One region of the Hydrogenophaga sp. SL48 genome, then DNA from elsewhere that is predicted to be linked to it. Evidence: predicted binding sites of a transcription regulator. Region 1 holds the regulator's gene; the other holds the start of a gene.

Region 1 (3,409 bases):
ATCCGGCACCACCTGAAAACGCTGGCACAGGAAAAGGCCAACGAACTGGGTGAGCGCATGTTGACGCAGGCCCTGCGCTCCGAGGGGCTCGCCACCCTGCCAACTGAAAGCGGCGAGTACAAGGCCACCTGGGACAAACTGCTGCGTTTCACCGGCAACAAGACCCGCAATGAGCTGCTCACGGACATCGGCATGGGCAAGCGCATTGCCAACATGGTCGGCAAAAAACTGGCGGTGCTGCTGGCAGAAACCGGCCTCAAACCCGACGCGGTCCTGATCAGCACCGAACGCTACGCCTCGGGCGAGAACGAATCGGTGTCACAAGGCGTGGTGAGTCTGGATGGCAGCGAAGGCTTGTCGGTGCAATACGCTTCCTGCTGCAAACCCATCCCCGGCGACCGCATCGTCGGCTACCTGGGCCGTGGAGAAGGCCTGATCGTGCACGCCGAAGACTGCCCGACCGGACGGCGCCTGCTGGCCCGTGACAGCGAGCGCTTCCTGCAGGTGGAATGGTCGGACGACCCGGTGCGTGCTTTTGACACCACAGTGATTGTGACCGTGACCAATGGCAAAGGGGTGCTCGCCCGCGTGGCTTCGGCCATCGCCGCCGCCGAAGCCGACATCACCCACGTGGACATGGGCGACGAGCCCGCGCAGACGGCGACCGACATCCGTTTCTCGGTGGCGGTTCGGGACCGGGTGCACCTGGCGGAAGTGCTGCGCAGCCTCAAACGCACGAATTCCGTGCTCAAGGCGCAACGCCTCAAGCCCTGAGGAGACTCAGGTGGCAGGTGCCGGGTAAGTGACGGAGAGCACCTCCAGCTCCTGCACACCACCGGGAACCACCAATCGCACCACGTCGCCGACGCGCGACTTCAGCAGCGCACGAGCGACTGGAGACACCCAGCTGATCTCGTGGTGTGTGCTTCGGGCCTCGTCCACCCCCAGGATCGTGACCGTGGTTTCGGCGCCACTGTCGTCGGAGTAAACCACCGTCGCGCCAAAAAACACCTGATCGCCCCCGTGATGAAGCGAGGTGTCCACCACCTCGGCGATTTCCAGACGCTGGGTCAGAAAACGTATGCGCCGGTCAATTTCCCTCAAACGCTTCTTGCCATACAGGTAATCCCCATTTTCCGAGCGGTCGCCATTGCTGGCGGCCCAGTGCACGATCTCCACGATCCTGGGCCGCTCATCGTCGATCAGGCCGAACAGCTCCGAGCGCAGCAGGTCGTAGCCGGAACGGGTGATGTAGTTGACACCGGTGGGCAACGCTGGCGAAGCGGGGAGCTCGTCGTCTGCGTCGTTGTCGGTCTCGCGGGTGAAGGCCTTGCTCATGAACAGTGAAGGCAGGGAAAGAATGCGATCGGAAAATAAAAAAGCCTGCAGCTTGTGGCTGCAGGCTTTTCATTTGGTGCGGCTGGCAGGAATCGAACCCACGACCCCTTGGTTCGTAGCCAAGTACTCTATCCAGCTGAGCTACAGCCGCTAAGCTTCGTATTCTAGCACGGTTTTTGGTAGGCCGTGTTGGACTTGAACCAACGACCAAAGGATTATGAGTCCTCTGCTCTAACCAACTGAGCTAACGGCCCGGCAAGGCACGCATTGTAGGGCCCGGGCCAACCCGCTCATTTGTTGTGGCTCAGCGCATTGCCCACCAGCTTGGCGGTCACATCGACGATCTGGATCATGCGGTCGTAGGGCATGCGTTGCGGGCCGATCACGCCCAGCGTACCCACGACCTGGCCATCCACCTCATACGGCGCGGTCACCACAGACAGCTCCTGGAACGGCACCACTTGGCTCTCGCCGCCGATGTAGATGCGCACGCCGTCGGCCTGGGTGGACACATCCAGCAGGCGAATCAGCTGGGTCTTCTGTTCAAACAGGTCGAAGAGCTGACGCAAGTGGCCCATGTCGCTCGAGAACTCGCTGACCGACAGCAGGTTGCGCTCCCCAGACACCACGATGTGCTCTTGCGCCGAGCCAGTTCCGGTCCCGATGTCGACGGCCGCCTGCATCAGCTGGGCGATTTCGCCGCGCAGCGCATCCACTTCGGTCTTGAGTCGCGCGCGCACTTCTTCCATGGTGAGGCCCGCGTAGTGCGCGTTGAGGAAGTTGGCGGCTTCGAGCAGCTGCGACTGACTGAAACTGACCTGTGTGTGGATGATGCGGTTCTGCACATCTCCCTCGGGCGAGACCAGGATCACGAGCACGCGACGTTCGGACAGGCTCAAAAACTCGATGTGGCGAAACACCGACGTGCGTCTGGGTGCCATCACCACACCGACAAACTGCGACAGACTGGACAACATCTGCGCCGCGTGGCTGATGACCCGCTGCGGCTGGGCACCGGCCTCGATGCCGGCGGCCCCCATCTCGTCCGCACTGACCAGTCCTTCGCGACGCACCGTGAGCATGGTGTCAACGAACAGCCGGTAACCGCGCGCAGTCGGGATGCGACCGGCCGACGTGTGAGGGCTGGCGATCAGGCCCAGTTCTTCCAGGTCGCTCATCACATTGCGGATGGTCGCTGGCGACAACTCCATGCCGGCCGCCTTGGCCAGCGTGCGCGACCCCACAGGCTGGCCGTCGGCGATGTATCGCTCGACGAGGGCTTTGAGCAGCAACTTGGCGCGGTCATCCAACATGCCTTCATTTTACGGACGCCAGCGAAGTGGCGGCGGTCCATGTGCAAGGGTTTTTGTGGGCGGGTCACACCAATGCCTATGTTGTAATTTGTGCATGAGCCTGCCCTCCCCCCATCGCCACGGGTCCATGCCCGACGGAAAGACTTTGCGTTTTGCGCACGTGGCCATCGTCGGCAAATACCAGGCCCCGGGCTCGCGCGACGTGGTGGAGGAAGTGGCTCATTTCCTGCATGACGAAGGCTGCGAGGTGTCGCTGGAGCGGGAGACAGCGCTCAACACCGGCCTGCTGCAGTACCCCGCGCTGGACGTGCCGGCCATGGGCCAGTCCATCGATCTGGCGCTGGTGCTCGGCGGCGACGGCACCATGCTGGGCATCGGGCGGCAACTCGCCCGCTACGGGGTGCCCCTGGTGGGCATCAACCAGGGTCGCCTGGGTTTCATCACCGACATCCCCTTCGACACCTACCGGGACAACCTGCGGTCGATCCTCAGGGGCGAATACGAAGAAGACACGCGTGCGCTGATGGCCGCCAGCGTCTGGCGCGACGGTCGCTGTGTGTTCGAGGCCACTGCACTCAACGATGTGGTGGTCAACCGGGGTGGCGTGGCCAGCATGATCGAGCTGCGGGTCGAGGTCGATGGCCACTTCGTGGCCAACCAGCGCGCCGACGGCCTGATCATCGCCACCTCCACCGGATCCACGGCCTACGCGCTCTCCGCGGGCGGACCGCTGCTGCACCCGGCCATCGACGGCTGGG
Region 2 (3,409 bases), 2.6 Mb from region 1:
AAAAACCTGCGCCTGAGCCTGCGCGGCCAGCCCCTGGTGGCCTACAACCCGCAGCAACGCTGGCTGGCGCTGATCTCCACCGGCGACCGCTGCGCCGTGGCCTCGCGCGGCGCCATCGGCTTTGCCGGAAACTGGGTCTGGACCTGGAAGGACTGGATCGACCGCCGCTTCATGCGCAAGTTCACCGAGCTACCGGTCATGGCCGATGCCAGCCCGGCAGCGGCTGCGCCCACCAGCAGCCTGGTGCTCAGCGCCGAAGAATCGCGCCAGGCCATCTCGGCCATCGCCATGCGCTGCGGCGGATGCGGCGCCAAGGTGGGCGCCAGCATCCTGACCCGCGCGCTCGGTAGCCTGCAGCCGGTCGAGCGCGACGACGTGCTGATCGGGCTGCACGCCCCCGACGACGCCGCCGTGGTGCGCGTGCCGCCGGGCAAGGCCATGGTGCACACGGTGGACTTCTTCCGCAGCTTCATCGACGACCCTTACCTGTTCGGCCAGGTCGCGGCCAACCACGCGCTGGGCGACATCTTCGCCATGGGCGCCGAGCCGCAGTCCGCCACGGCCATCGCCACCGTGCCACCGGGCCTGGAAGCCAAAGTGGAAGACCTGCTGCTGCAGATGATGACCGGCGCGGTCGAGGTGCTCAACGCCGCGGGGTGTGCCCTGGTCGGGGGCCACACCGGCGAGGGGCGCGAGCTGGCGCTGGGCTTCGCCATCAACGGCCTGATCGACGAGCAGATGGACGGCGTCATGCGCAAGGGCGGCATGTTGCCCGGCGACGTGCTGCTGCTCAGCAAACCCATCGGCACCGGCACGCTGTTCGCGGCCCACGCGCGGCACGCGGCCAAAGGCCGCTGGATCGACGCCGCGCTGAAATCGATGGTCGTGTCCAACCAGGCCGGCGCCCGCATCCTGCGCCAGCACGGCGCCACCGCCTGCACCGACCTGACCGGCTTCGGCCTGCTCGGGCACCTGGTGGAAATGACGCGCCCCTCGGGCGTGGACGCCGAGCTGCAGCTGAGCGCCCTGCCCTTGCTCGACGGCGCGGTGGAATGCGTCGAGGCGGGCATCGTCAGTTCGCTGCAGCCGGCCAATGTGCGCCTGCGCCGCGCGCTGCGCAACGCCGAAGACTTCGTGAAAGACCCGCGCTACCCGCTGCTGTTCGACCCGCAGACGGCCGGCGGCCTGCTGGCGAGCGTGCCGGCCGACCGGGCGGCCGACTGCATCCGCGCCCTCAAGGCCGCGGGCTACCCGCAGACCGCAGCCATCGGCCGCATCTGCGGTGCGTCGGACGCGCTGGAGCCGGTGGTGCTGACCCCGTGACTCGGGAGTTCCAGGCTTGGAGCCCTGAAAAATCTCTTTTCAGATCAACGCCTTGCAGATCCACGGTCGATCGGGTGTGCCTGGATCCATGGTGATGCCCCCGACGCCCGGTGAGACCCGCAAGACACTGTGTTTATGAACAGCAACGAAAAACGGAGAGGTTGTCCATCCCCAGGACATCACGGGGATGGAACCTTTGCTTTAGCACTCACTCACAGAGAGTGCTAATATTTGTGCAAGACCAACCAGAGGAGGGTCCTTCTACATGTCCACATCCCTGATAACACCCGTTGCGCTGCCGTCCGCCACCCTGGCCACGGCCAGCCCGTGGGCGAGCCGTTCGCTGACGCTGCCCGCGCTGGGCAACCTCGACGCCTACATTTCCGCCGTCAACCGCATGCCGCTGCTGACGTTCGAGGAAGAGCAGAGCGCCGCGCGCCGCCTGCGCGACCACAACGACCTCGACGCCGCTGGTCAGCTGGTGATGTCGCACTTGCGCCTGGTGGTATCCATCGCCCGCCAGTACCTGGGCTATGGCCTGCCTCACGGCGACCTGATCCAGGAAGGCAACGTCGGCCTGATGAAGGCCGTGAAGCGCTTCGACCCCGATCAGGGCGTGCGCCTGGTGAGCTACGCCATGCACTGGATCAAGGCCGAGATCCACGAGTACATCCTGAAAAACTGGCGCATGGTCAAGGTCGCAACCACCAAGGCCCAGCGCAAGCTGTTCTTCAACCTGCGCTCAATGAAGCAGGGGTTTCGCTCCGAGGCGCTGGACGGCGACACCCACCGCGAAGCGTTTTCCGACGGTGAGGTCAATCTGGTCGCGCGCGACCTGAAGGTCAAGCCCGAAGAGGTGCGCGAGATGGAAACCCGGCTCTCGGGCGGCGATGTGGTGCTGGACCCGAGCCCGGGCGACGACGGCGAAGACAGCTTCGGCCCCATCGCCTACCTGGCCGACGCGACCCACGAACCGACCGCCGTGCTCGAATCGGCCGAACGCGACGCGCTCGCCACCGAAGGCGTGGCCCGCGCCATGGGCGAGCTCGACGAGCGCTCGCGCCGCATCGTGACCGAGCGTTGGCTCAAGGTGAACGACGACGGCTCGGGCGGCATGACGCTGCACGAGCTGGCGGCCGAGTACGGCGTGAGCGCCGAGCGGGTGCGCCAGATCGAGGTGGCGGCCATGAAAAAGATGCGCAAGGCGCTCACCGCATTCGCCTGACCGCGCGCACGGCCCACGCACGACCCCGGACCGGCTCCCGCCGACCGGGGTTTTTTTCTTTGCGTGCGATTCAGGGCAAGGACCGATGAAGCGGCCCACCCGACCGGGCCTACCGGCCGTGTCAGCCGGCCACCTGTGCCGGGGAGACACAATCGGTGGGTCATGACCCACACACAAGCACTCCACCGATGCACCCCAACCGCCCGCTGCTGGCGCCGGCTGGGCCTGTGGGCGTTGGCCATGGTCTGGTGCTCACTCGTCCAGGCCGCGCCACCGGCATCGGGCACACCGCTTCAGCCGATCGAGCTGGATGGCCGGATGGTCAGTGTGCCGCTGGCGCAGCACAGCGTGTTCTGGGTGGACACGACCGGAACGATGACGGTGCAGGAGCTGGAGGCGCAGCAGGCGGACGTGCCGTTCGCCCTGCGCAGCGCCACACACCGGGTGCGCCTGGGCGAGCGCGGCGTGCTGTGGGTCCGCTTTGATGCCTGGGTGCGCGACAGCCGCTCGCACTGGGAACTGGAGCTGATGCGCTCGGGCACCGACCGTGTGAACCTCTACCACCGCCTGGCGGATGGCAGCTGGCACGAACAGCGCGCGGGGGACCATGTGCCGGTGAGCGAATGGTCCTCCCCGGACCGCTACCCGGTGTTCGGCCTGGACACGCGCACCGACGCGCCGGTGACCTACTGGGTGCGCATCGAACACGTGCGGGTGCCGTTTTCGGGCGAACTCGTGATCCACAGCCACAGCCAGTTGCGCGAGCTGCGCATCCTGCAGCAGTTCCTGCTGGGGGCCTACTTCGGCATGGCCCTGCTGCTGGTGCTGGTGGCGGTGGCCAACGCCCTGGTGTTTCGCGAC

What was found. Region 1 encodes HrcA, which represses chaperone genes, less so after heat shock. Its sites were predicted from a motif close to TTAGCACTCNNNNNNNNNGAGTGCTAA; they were not measured.
Region 2: the regulator HrcA is predicted to act here: its motif matches at 1,525-1,551, upstream of rpoH (RNA polymerase sigma factor RpoH).

Annotation. Positions count from the first base shown of each region.
Region 1 is NZ_CP063400.1:3,061,598-3,065,006, forward strand. Features, by position in the region: gene IM738_RS14485 (RelA/SpoT family protein) at 1-774, shown strand, start outside; gene greB (transcription elongation factor GreB) at 781-1,338, opposite strand; tRNA gene IM738_RS14495 (tRNA-Arg) at 1,413-1,489, opposite strand; tRNA gene IM738_RS14500 (tRNA-Ile) at 1,516-1,592, opposite strand; gene hrcA (heat-inducible transcriptional repressor HrcA) at 1,629-2,651, opposite strand; gene IM738_RS14510 (NAD kinase) at 2,779-3,409, shown strand, end outside.
Region 2 is NZ_CP063400.1:466,169-469,577, reverse strand. Features, by position in the region: gene selD (selenide, water dikinase SelD) at 1-1,323, shown strand, start outside; gene rpoH (RNA polymerase sigma factor RpoH) at 1,589-2,548, shown strand; gene IM738_RS02215 (sensor domain-containing diguanylate cyclase) at 2,711-3,409, shown strand, end outside.